One region of the Chryseobacterium sp. G0201 genome, then DNA from elsewhere that is predicted to be linked to it. Evidence: riboswitches for the same ligand, from Rfam matches in the RefSeq annotation. Region 1 holds a riboswitch; each other region holds the start of a gene.
The links. A riboswitch is a leader RNA that binds a small molecule or an ion and turns the genes downstream of it on or off. The one in region 1 is predicted to bind cobalamin.
Positions count from the first base shown of each region.

Region 2: linked by a shared signal. The riboswitch ahead of metE (5-methyltetrahydropteroyltriglutamate--homocysteine S-methyltransferase) and the one ahead of EG348_RS00770 (acyl-CoA thioesterase) in region 1 are both predicted to bind cobalamin.
Region 3: linked by a shared signal. The riboswitch ahead of EG348_RS08670 (TonB-dependent receptor plug domain-containing protein) and the one ahead of EG348_RS00770 (acyl-CoA thioesterase) in region 1 are both predicted to bind cobalamin.

Region 1 is NZ_CP033917.1:183,946-188,207, forward strand. It holds gene EG348_RS00755 (endonuclease MutS2) at 1-517, shown strand, start outside; gene EG348_RS00760 (hypothetical protein) at 528-1,607, shown strand; gene EG348_RS00765 (hypothetical protein) at 1,695-2,495, shown strand; cobalamin riboswitch at 2,568-2,747, shown strand; gene EG348_RS00770 (acyl-CoA thioesterase) at 2,859-3,242, shown strand; gene EG348_RS00775 (HD domain-containing protein) at 3,413-4,003, opposite strand; gene EG348_RS00780 (XAC2610-related protein) at 4,006-4,262, opposite strand, start outside.
Region 2 is NZ_CP033917.1:4,417,032-4,421,293, reverse strand. It holds gene dcm (DNA (cytosine-5-)-methyltransferase) at 1-364, opposite strand, end outside; gene metE (5-methyltetrahydropteroyltriglutamate--homocysteine S-methyltransferase) at 493-2,808, opposite strand; cobalamin riboswitch at 3,028-3,212, opposite strand; gene EG348_RS19845 (Lrp/AsnC family transcriptional regulator) at 3,367-3,828, shown strand; gene EG348_RS19840 (Crp/Fnr family transcriptional regulator) at 3,845-4,262, opposite strand, start outside.
Region 3 is NZ_CP033917.1:1,929,797-1,934,058, reverse strand. It holds gene EG348_RS08675 (YncE family protein) at 1-597, opposite strand, end outside; gene EG348_RS08670 (TonB-dependent receptor plug domain-containing protein) at 594-2,615, opposite strand; cobalamin riboswitch at 2,726-2,913, opposite strand; gene EG348_RS08665 (transporter) at 3,192-4,133, opposite strand; gene EG348_RS08660 (cytochrome-c peroxidase) at 4,136-4,262, opposite strand, start outside.

The DNA of each region.
Region 1 (4,262 bases):
TCTTGCCGAAAGAAAAGAATCCGTTGAAGATAAGCGTGATAATCTGCAAAAACTGAATGAGCAGCTTCAACAAAAACTATTCAATTTCCAAAAGCTGTATGAAGATGAACATCGAAAACTTCAGTTTGGAAATAAGATTGAAACCTTTATCGACGGCTATATAAAAGGAAGATCCCGAAAAGATGTAGTAAAAGATTTTGTGAAGATTCTAGAACAGGAAAAATTCAGGAAAATTGGAGCTGATAAAGATGAAACGAAAAGACTTCAGGTTGTTAAAAGAAAAATCACGCAACAGCTGAAGAAAGAAGAAGTCATTGAAAAAATCACGGAAACCAACGAAAAAATAGAAGAAAAACGTCAAACTGATCGCGCTGTTTGGATGAAAATTGGTCAACGCGTTCGTATCACAGGAAGTACAAGTGTCGGGACGATTGAAAAGATCTCCAGAAACAAGGTGATTGTGAATTACGGGACTTTTAAGACGACGATTAGCGCTGAAGAATTGGAGAGGATTTAAACGATTTATTATGAGGATATTACTATTATTCATTATTTTTTTATCTACTAAGTTATATTCATCTGAAATAATTTTTAAAGACAATAATTTTAAAACAAAAATATTATCTAGCAAGACAGCCAAAGACAAAGAAGGAAACTTTATTAAAATTGACCAAAATAATGACAATAAAATAGAAGAAAATGAGGCTGATAAAGTTTATTCTTTAGAGATTTCAGATTCTAATATTGTTGATTTATATGGATTAAGGTATTTTAGAAATCTTACGAACCTCAATTGTAGTAGCAATTTAATTACGAATATTGATGAAATAAATCTTTTGGAAAACTTAGTCGAATTGGAAATAGAAAATAATTCTATTGAAACATTCTATTTAAATAATAAATCAAAACTAAAATCAATACTTTCAGAAAAATCTAATATCAGGAGTGTAAAATTAGAAAATTGCACATCATTAGAATACATATTCTTTTCTGATAATATTATTGAAAATTTCGATCTTAATTTGTGTCCAAATCTAAAAGCTATTTCGGCTGAAAATAATAGAATAGAAAGATTAGATTTAAGTTCCTTTGCATTTTTGGAAGATGCATTTTTTAGTCAAAATAAATTAAAAGAAATTAATATCTCAAATTCATACTATCTAAAATCACTAGATATTGAAAAAAATAATGTAGAGAAAATTATATTTAAAAATAATAATAAATTAAAATCTTTACTCGCCGCAGAAAATATGTTAATCCAATTAGATATTACTGAATGTCCAAATATAGAAGACTTAGATATTGAATCAAATAATATTTCATCATTAACTATATTAAAAAATCCTTTACTAAAAAATATTTTTATTGGTAATAATAAAATTAGTATACTGAAAATTAATTCTAATAAACTAGATAATATTAACTTTTCTAATAATCCTTTAATTTCTATCTGTACGAATATAGATAGTAAAAAGAAAATAATATCCGCTTTAAAAGAAAATGATATCAAAAATTGTGTAGTAAGTTATAATTGTAATGACAAAAATGAAAACCTTGAAGGAGGTGGTATTTTTAAAACAACCTTAAAATTAAATTCTTCTAAATAATTTTCCTTTATAAATAAAGAATTGCAATTGTTTAAATACCTCCCGAAAAGCATTTAATTTATATATTTGAAGAGTCAAAAATTTTTCATGATGATTTCCGCAAAAAAAGTATTTTATTTATCAATTTTCAGTGTTTTTTCTTTAAGCTTAATGAAAGGACAAAATAAAGTTCCTTTTGGAGTTGTAAAAGCTGAAGAAGGCTACGCCATGGTACGTGTTGCTAAGGATAATTACCGAAAAATTGTGGATAAAATCCGTATGCGCCGGGGAGATGTTTTTGTCTATGTAAAACCTGCTCCCGGAGAAACAGAATGGATCTGGATAAAATATCCTGATAAAGACGACACCGAAAAACCTTTCGTAAGATATGACTCTCTGAACAAAGAAGGTATGGTGAACAAAGACCGTATTGCTTATATCGATCAGTTACCACCTTACACGCCTTCCAAATCTAAAAACGGAAAATCTCTTATTTTCACAGATAACACCGATCCGAAAATTCCGGCTAACCAAAGAAGTAAAGTTATTATTGACGTTTACCCATCCAACGCGAGTTACCGTAAAAAGGAAAAAGATGCTAACGGAAAAATTCTGACCATAGATAAAGTAAAACCTTGGGGAATAGGCAACGAGCTTCCCGAAGGTATGACAGAAATTAAATCTATCAGAGTACAGCAGCCCGGAAGAGGTTCTGTTTTTGTGAGAGAAGCTGTTAAAAATTTATTTCAACCGACAATGGATTTCAATAATGTTGGGGTAACTTCTATCGATAATGATCACATTTTTCTTTATATGATCAATGGTTCAGGCGAAAACCGTTATACCACGCTTTGGACGATCAAAGAAGGAAAAGTTATCAGCCAGATCATCTATAATAATCCGGAATAATTCGTTTATCTTTCATATAATCCTTATTTTTGCACCGAAAAGTTATTTTGCTGTTGGCTTCTAGCCGATACATTTAGCTTTTTAGAAACTGGTTCTGCTTAACTGCAGATTAAAAGGGAATCGTGTGAAAATCACGAACTGTCGCGCAACTGTAAGTAACGAAAGTCTTTATCAAGAATCCACTGTGCGAGGCATGGGAAGGAGATAAAGATGTTACGAGTCAGGAGACCTGCCTATTTCTTTAAGACAAAAACTTTCGCGATCTGAAGTTTATTGATCAATGGTTTTTCAGGAATTTCTGTGTTCCTGTTATTTTCTGTTTGTTTCAATATTCTTTCTTTTCGCTTTAATTAATAATGAAATATGACTACAGAAGAAAGAATTCAAGCATCCGAAACCAGCATCTTTAAAGCGGTTTTTCCTAACACAACCAATCATTACGACACCCTTTTTGGTGGTACAGCGATGCAATTGATGGATGAAGTGGCATTTATCACCGCTACCCGATTTGCCAGAAAAAGAGTGGTAACGGTAAGCAGTGACAAGATCGATTTTAAAAGACCAATTCCTGCAGGAACTATTGTGGAACTAATTGGAAAAGTTTCCCATGTTGGAAAAACAAGTATGAAAGTGAATGTAGAGATCTACACGGAGCAAATGTATTCTTACGAAAGAGAAAGAGCGATTGTGGGTGATTTTACTTTTGTGGCGATTGATGAATTTAAAAAGCCAATTCAGATATTATAAATATTTAGGGTTTCGGCGGCCTTTGGCCGCCGAAACCTATTTTTACTTTTTATTTTATCACAAGGATAAACAAAGTTTCCTTATGGTTTGTATTCATATTATGGTAAACAAAGCCGCTTCGCTTAACAAGGTAATACTATAAACTTCATTTACATTATAAAAAGAAAAAATTATCTCACAACCTTCTCAGTTTCCAAATTCTTGATCATCAAAAACTGGAAAGCCTCTCCCATTTCATCAGAAGCTCTGCTGATGGCATTTTCAAGCATATTTCTTACTTGATTTTCGGTTACTCCGGCTTCTGTCCAGCTTTTTCCTGATGTGTGCGAATTTAAGATGAAAGGCATAATTCTGTCAATCGCACAGGCAAAAATAGCATCAGGAGTTTGTTCTTCTTCAAATTCAAGCCAAAGATTAAAGAATTCAGTGCGTAATGGTTCATCCAAAATTCCGAAAATATTTTGAGCGGACTGTTTTTCTCTTTCAAATTTCCCAACCATTGCTGCTTCGTCAAATAAGAAAGTATCTCCTGCTTCAATTTCCACCAAATCATGTATAGAAAGCATTCTGATTACTCTTAACAAATCAATATCCGCTCTGTTTTTCGCATATGGAAAAAGGATTTGAGCTAAAATAATAATCTGCCATGAATGCTCAGCCGTATTTTCTCTTCTCGAATCATCGGCGTTATAATTTCTTCTCTGTACATTTTTTAAAGCATCAACGGCTAAAATAAAATCAATCTCCTTCTGTATCTTCATTTTTAATCTTTATAATATTCACTTATTGGATAGTCTTTAATATTGGCTGTCCATTTATCATCTTCGAGTTCTCTTTTTGTCACCTTTACCCTTTCGTCACCGCCTGTTGCATCCTCTTCCAATTCATACACTTTTAGCAAACCTTTTTTTGGAACAACAGTATATTCTGTCGTAAGATGCCAGCAACAACCAGATTTTGCATAAGTAATTAAACGTTTGCGTTCAGAATCTGTCTGAAACATTCCCAGATTTTCATATG
Region 2 (4,262 bases), 580 kb from region 1:
TATCATAAGTCTGCTTAGAAAATTTATCCCATTCACTTGTGAAAACACATTTGCCACCTAAATTTTGAAATGCTAATCTGATACCTCCGATTCCTGCAAATAAATCAATAAAATTAAACTTAGAATTTTTAGGTGGAGGAAATGGGACATCCCATTTAATTGGTAAATAAGTTTGAAAATTTGGTTCTTCTACAATATCAAGTTTGTCGTATATTTTGTATAGATGTTTCTCAGCATTAGGCTTGTAATATTGTGAAATACCATTTTTAGGGTTTTGAAAATAATGTGTAAGGTAAGCTAAATTGTTTTCAGTCTCTTTAACAACTTCAAATTTTAATCTCTCTTTTATGTCTGAATACTTCATGCTCATATGTGTGCAATTTCGGAATTTTTTTTCAAATTTAGCTCTGAAAATGATACTATAAATTAAACAATATTTTATATGAAAACAGGAGCCCTCAGGCTCCCGAAAAAACAAATATCATTAAATTTTTAAAGCATATGCAAAGCAAATTCCTTACTCATCTCCCTCGAAGCTTCCACCATTGCAATCAGCGCTTTCTCCGTTTCATCCCAATGACGGGTTTTCAAACCACAGTCAGGATTTACCCAAAGTTGCTGTGCAGGAATTACGGCTTGTGCTTTTTTCAGCAGTTTTACCATTTCCTCTTTTGACGGAACTCTCGGTGAGTGAATATCATAAACTCCTGGACCAATCTCATTCGGATATTTGAAATCTGCAAAAGCATTCAACAGTTCCATCTGACTTCTGGAGCACTCAATCGTAATCACATCGGCGTCCATATCGGCTATATTTTGGATGATGTCATTAAATTCAGAATAACACATATGCGTATGAATCTGTGTCGCATCTTCCACACCGCTTGCCGAGATTCTAAAGGCTTCAACCGCCCATTTCAGATAATTCTGCCAGTCAGATTTTCTCAACGGAAGACCTTCACGAATCGCCGGTTCATCAATTTGGATGATTCTGATTCCCGCTTTTTCCAAATCATTCACCTCATCACGAATCGCTAATGCAATCTGTTTGCAAGTCAACGAACGAGGCTGGTCGTCACGCACAAAAGACCATTGAAGAATCGTTACAGGTCCCGTCAACATTCCTTTTACCCATTTTTTTGTTAAAGATTGCGCATATTCCGACCAATAAACCGTCATTGGATTCGGTCTGTGAACATCTCCAAAAATCACAGGTGGTTTCACGCAACGGCTTCCGTAACTTTGAACCCAACCGTTTTGAGTAAACGCAAATCCTGCCAATTGTTCCCCGAAATATTCCACCATATCGTTTCGCTCAAATTCTCCGTGAACCAATACATCGATCCCGATTTCTTCCTGCCAACGGATGGTTCTTTCGGTTTCCTGTTTCAGTAAATTGTCGTATTGTTCGGCATTTAATTCTCCTTTTTTGAATTTTGCACGCCAGGTTCTCACGTCTTTTGTCTGCGGAAACGAACCGATCGTTGTTGTAGGAAATAAAGGAAGTTGCAACACATTTTGCTGTGTTTCTTTTCTTACATTGAACGGAGAATTTCTCTGCGCATCTTCTTCAGTCGTCACATCAACACGGTTTTTCACGTCCTGATTGTGAATTAAGGTTGATATTTTACGGTTTTCAATTGCCTTTTTATTTTCAGCTAATTCCTGTAAAGTATTGTAAACCGGATTTTCTGAAGCCAGTTTTTTTAACGTAACAATTTCATGTACTTTTTGTTTTGCGAAAGCCATCCATTGTTTGATTTCGGGAGATAAAATATCTTCATTTTTCTCTGAATCAAGATCGAAAGGAGAGTGGAGCAATGAACAAGAAGGAGCAATAAAAACTCTTTCAGAACCAATTTTCTCAACAGCTTTTTTAATGAAATGTAGTGATTGGCTGAAATCATTTTTCCAGATATTTCTTCCGTCTACGATTCCCAAAGAAAGACTTAAAGTGTTTGGAATGGTTTGTAAAACTTCATCCAATTGTTCAGGTGAACGAATAAGATCAATATGTAAAACATCGATTGGAAGGGAAGTCACCAATGAGAGATTGTCTTTTAATCCATCAAAATAGGTGGCAACAATGAATTTTAGATTTGGAAACTGTTTTCTGATTTCAGCGTAGATCAATTGATACGTTTCTTTTGCTTTTTCATTTAAATCTAATGCTAAAAACGGCTCATCAAACTGAATATATTCTGCACCATGATTTTCTAATTCTTTTAAGATTTGAATATAAACTTGAACTAGGTTTTGGGCTAAATCTAACTTGTCAAAACCTTCTTCTTTTTCCTTTCCCAACAACAAATACGTCAACAAACCGATGATGACAGGCTTGGCGTTGATTCCTGCCTGCTTTGCGCTGATGAATTCCTGGATGATTTTATTGGAGAATAATGTAAACTCCTGATTTTTATTAAATTCTGGGACGATGTAGTGATAATTGGTATCAAACCATTTCGTCATTTCCATCGCGGTGATGTCCAAACCGTCTTTCTGGAAACCTCTTGCCATCGCAAAATAAAGGTCAAGTTCAGACTTTTTGAAAGCAATTTCCTGATAACGTTCGGGAATTGCTCCAACTGTCAACGTCATATCTAAAACCTGATCGTAATACGAAAAATCGTTGCAAGGAATAAGATCGATTCCTGCTTCCTGTTGCAGTTTCCAGTTGCTTTGGGAAATGGTTTTGCCAACTTCCAATAGTTCGTCTAAAACTATTTTTCCGGACCAATAGTTTTCACAAGCTTTTTTTAGTTCTCTGTTGCTACCAATACGCGGATAGCCAAGGATGTGTGTTTGCATTTTCTTTTAAACTTTTTAATTAAATAGTAATTGTAAAGTTCTTTTTGAATGCTTCAGAATGCCGTCGAAGAGAGAGCGTTTTTAGAAATAGAGTAGATACAATGAGGACGTAATTTTTCTTTTAATAAAGAGAATTAGTTTAAAAATCAATTTAAATTTTAAACCAAAATACGTTCAAAAGTATCATCTGTATGACCAAAAAGCTTCAAACCGCGAAAGCATTGTCAATTCGGAACAGGCAGGTCTCCTGACTTGTAACAATTTTTGTCATCCTTCCCGTTTTCACAGTGGATTTACTGGGACAAAAATCTTTTTGTGTTACTTACAGTTGCGCGACAGCTCGTGATTTTCACACGATTCCCTATTAATCTACGTTAAGTAAAACCTTTTCCGTTTGATGAAGTATGTTAAAGAACAAAATCTGGGATAAAGATATTGATTTAAGTAAATTGATTGGTTTTGGTTTAAAAATTAAGGATAATATTTTGTTTAAATAATATTTAATGGGTATTTATTCTGTAAATTTGAAAAAATTAATCTTAAAAAGAATATTATTCTGTGGAAAGACTGGATGAAAAGGATCTTCAACTGTTAAGAATCCTCCAAAAAAACGCAAAATTGACTGTAAAGGAGTTGGCTAAAGAAGTTAATCTTTCACCATCACCTGTTTTTGAGCGAATGAAAAGGCTGGAACAAGACGGTTATATTAAACATTACGCAGCCGTTTTGGAAGCCGAAAAATTGAATCGTGGTTTTACCGTTTTTTGTCAGGTCAAACTGAAAATTCATGACCGTTCTGTAGGAAATGAATTTGTCAAAGATATTTTACAGATCGATGAAGTGGCTGAATGTTATAATATTTCTGGAGATTTCGATTTTTTACTAAAGGTTCAGGTAAGGGATATGAAACATTATCAGGATTTTGTGTTCAATAAGTTGGGCTCTGTAGATTCCATCGGAAGTACGCATAGTACTTTTGTGATGGCGGAAGTGAAGAATATTTATGGGGTGAATATTTAGAAACTTTAAAATTTAATCATCTTCTACTCCTGATCCTACTCAAAGACACAGAGGTAATCCCCAAATAAGAAGCAATATAATGCTGCGGAATTCTGCGGATAATCTCAGGTGATTCCTCAAATAATTGATTGTATCGCTCTTCAGGGGTATCTTTTATTCTTGAAATAAATAGTTTTTGATATTTTAAAAGTCTTTGCTGCAAATTATTGTAATAGAAATCTTTGATGTAAGGATTGTTTTCCATTTTTTGTCTGAACTCTTCAAGAGAAGCACTGTAAACTAGGACAGGTTCTATTGTTTCAATGTTATAAAGACTTGGCGAACTATAAAAAAGACTTTCCCAGGACGAAATAAAAGCGCCTTCAAACATAAACTGAAAGGTGATTTCCTTCCCGTCATTATTGAGCCAGCCTCTCGTAACTCCCTTTTCAACG
Region 3 (4,262 bases), 1.7 Mb from region 1:
TGGATACTTATACCCTCCGGAATTGGCTACATAAAGTTGATTTCCTATAATTTCCATTTCTTCAGGCTGATATCCAACCGTCACTTCTCTTTGGATGGAAAGAGAAACCGTATCGATCTCCGCTACTTTACCCAAAGGCGCATTCGGATCAAGGGAAACAGGGCCGGCGTAACTTGATGCGTAGGCTTTTCCGTTTTTAAAAGTGATATATCTGCAATTTTCTAATTGAATGGTTTTGATACGCTTTGCGGTTTTCGCATCCAGCACCTCAATTTTATTGGAAACATTGATCACCGCATACATTTTACCGCCATAGATCTGAATATCATTTCCAACATCTCCCAATTCCTTTATGACGGTAGGATTGATCTCTCCATAAATATTCCTGCGATAAGTTCCTGTTGTATAATCAAAGAAATCGAGCGTGGCTTTATTGGTTCCCATATTTCCTTCATTCAAAAGATAAAAACCTTTGATCACAGTATTTTCGGGCTGAGCCAGATTTTCCTGCTCTTCACGGATGATGTATTCGTCTGTACGGCATGAAACCAGAAAGACAAATACAAACAACAGCAGAGAAAAGTTTAATTTTTTCATAATGTATAACTAAGAATAAGTTTAAAAAATCTCCCCGGCATCGGGTAACTTAGGACAACTTCGTAGTATTGGTTCAAAACATTATTCACTTCAAAACTTGCTTTAAATTGATGAGATTTCCAATTGAATTTTTTCTGTATCGATAAATCGTGCGTATACCAAGGCTGTATATGATTAAAAGCAATATTGTTCTGATTAATATCGTAACGCTCTCCAACATATATAAAACTGTAATTAAAAGCCCAATCTTTATAATCCGCCATTAAAGTAAATGTTCCGCTGTGCCAAGGTGTGTAAGGAATCTGATTTCCAAAGAAAGATTCTTCCCTGTCAGAAAAATCTCTTGCACTTTGATAAGTATAGCTTAATAATGGTTTTATTTTTACTTTTCCGACCTGCAGTTCTGCCTGAATATTGACATCTGCACCCAAAATTTCAACATAATCAAGATTCTGCATCGTCCATCGGAACATACTTCCATTAGGAGAAGCAATAATTTTATCCTTAACCTGATTGAAATAACCGTCCACTTTTACATAAAAGCCTTTAAAGAAATTATTATTGTCGTAGAATTTCTGATAGGTGAAGCCAAGATCGTACTGCTCTGTAAATTCGGGTCTTAAAGAAGAACTTCCAATTAAAGTGTAATACAGATCATTGAAAGTTGGCATCCTGAAAATACGTTTATAGAAACCTCGTACCGTAAAATCTTTAGAATCAAAAGGCTGATAGCTTAAAAATGCAGCCGGTGTCCATTCTGTCTTGTCAGGAGATTTGGTATTAAGCTCTACTTCTTCATGGATAAAAGTTCCCAAAACACTTCCTAAAAATTTGAATCTGTTCCATTGATAAGTCGTCGCAAAAGCCACAAGCGAAGTATAACGGGTAGGATAAGAAAATAGTTTCATATCAGCATCCAGCGTATTATACTGAAAGTCTACACTTGCACTCACATCCCAATTTGGAGTAATGGAATACAGATTTGACGAAGAAAGATATAACTCCCTCTGGATATATTGATTCTGAATCTTAATCGAAGAAACCGTATCTACATATTGAGTATAATCGTAGGCAAATTTAGCTTTTAACTGTGTTTCAAATTTGGGAAAGATCTTTTTTCTGAAATTAGCCTGAACAAAATAATTTTCATCAACCATTCTTTGCCCTCTAGCATCAAAACGGTTGTTGACAATAGCTCCGGGAATCCCTCGGTTTGATAAATAGCCGTAACCTCTTACATTCCAGCTTCCGTTATTTACAATTCCATTAATGCTTGTTTCAAAACGTTTTGCTCTGATATCAGAATCAAATCTTTTAAAAATCGTGTCATAAGCAATGGCTCCGTCAGGATATTTTCTCGAGTATCTGTATTTATAAACACCATCACTCTGTATAAATTCTGAACTAAAACTTGCAGAAACCTTATCCGAAATTTTCTGCTCTAAACGAAATGAAGGATTAAAAAGCTCTATAGAACTATTTTTTAGTCTAATAACTAAATTTGTTTTTTGATTTCCTTTAAAACTTGGCGTTTTCGGCTGAAGATAAATAGATCCTGATGACCCGAAATCTTTCGCAGGTTGAAAAATTTCGCTTTTTTGTCCGTTATACAGTGAAATTTCTTCAATATCATCTAAAGAAAATCGTCCCAGATCTACTAAGCCATTTTGTGCATTTCCCAATTGAATTCCATCATAAAAAACTCCGACATGCTGACTTCCCAAACTTCGGATATTGATGGTTTTCATTCCTCCAATTCCACCGTAATCTTTAATCTGAACTCCGGAAAAATAACGCAATGCATCAGCAACCGACTGGCTGTTTAGTCTTTCCAATTGTTCTCCCGAAAGCGTTTGCGCTGGAAGAATTTCTTTAAAATTCTTTTTGTAAATATTGACAGCCTTGATCGATTTCTCTTTTATACTGTCTTTCTTGGTTTGAGAAAAGTATAATTGAGCCGTTAGCACAAAAATTGTGATAATAACTTTATAAAATCCGGAAGTAAATTTTGATACCATTAGCTCTTTGAAAATAATAACGCTAATGGATATAAGAATGCAGCAATGAAAAGCACAGCAATATAACTGCACAGAATCATTGTTGTCCTAAGCTTTATTCCACGAAAGCGTCAAACGTTAAATCTTCTGGCAGGTCTTCTGACTTACTCCATTTTTGAAATCCTTCCCATTATAAAAAACAGTGGATATAATTTTCAAAAACTTTTTTGTGGAGCTTACAGCAGCGGGTCTGTTCCGGATTTACACCGAATTCCCTTTTAAGCGCTTTTTATGGCTCACCAGATTTCGGCAAAGATAGAAAATTATTGGCAGATACAATATTTTAATTAATTGCATGATATTCAATTAATTAAAACAATTTTTAATTTTAATAACGGAATTTTTTTAACGCAAAGTTTAATTTTCAGTTGTGAATATTTTTAAGGAGCAAAAAAGAAATCAATTAAAATTGATTTGATGAAGCTTATGGATTTTTTTAACGATAAACCCCGGTGACTTCGAGAACCTCAGTCACCGGGGTTTTATAAATTGAGTACACAGTTGGTGGCTGAGGCTCTCGAAGCCACCATTATTTATTTAAATCCCAAAATTGATAAAAACACTCAATCGGGATTTTGCTTCAATATCACCTCCTACCAAATTAGAATACGCAGGAAGCATGACTTCACTTCCAAGACTAAACTTTTTATAAGAGGCTTCAAAACCCAATTTTCCATACAAAGCACTTCCTGCGGTATTGGGTAAATCTTCACGAAACTGTTTATTTCGATCATAAACTTCTCCCTGCATTCCTGCTTTTCCTGAAAAAATTACTTTTTCATTGGCGATAAATTGATAGAATCCAGTAGCAGAATAATTCCATTGGTTTCCAAAATCATAATGCTTTTTGTTCTCTGTTTTAATGGTATAATCTGTGTTTAAAAGAACAGCAACTTTATTTTTCTGAAATTTGTAATTCAAAACCATCTGATAATCCCAGCTTCCTGTTCCTAACTGAAAACTTGGATTAACTCCTGTGATTCCTTTTTCATCAAATTTTCCCAGCGGAACTTTTACTCCAATTCCTCCATTTAATTGATGAATATTATCTTTTGAATTGATCAACTGATAAATTCCCATTAGATTTAAATCTCCAATTCCATTAATCTTTATATCACCCTGCATTGTTTTCTTTTCATGAAAATGAAATGGTAAACTCGCATACACACTTAGCTTTTTAGTTAAAGGAATTTTCCCCCAAAGTTGAATGGTATTGAAATATTGATCTTGCGATAAATCCTTTACAAATAGATTCTCTTTCGCTTTATAATGTTGTGCAAAATATTTAATCCCTATAAATTGTGGATTTAATAAAGACTCAAAACCAGAAGAACCGTTTCCTGCAGCGCATCCGCAGGCATCGCAATCATCAAAAACCATTTCATTAAAATCAGTAGGAATATAAAGACTATCACCGATTGTTTTAGCCTGAAATAAATTACATAAAATCAAGCTTATTATTAAAATTATTCTTTTCATGTTTACTCAGCAAATTTTGGATTTGAAATGAAGTTTTTATCAGACAGTGTTTTCAAAAAGGCGATAATAAAAATCTTTTCCTGATCGTTCATCGCAATTCCGACATGTCCGTTTTGTTTTAATTGAGGA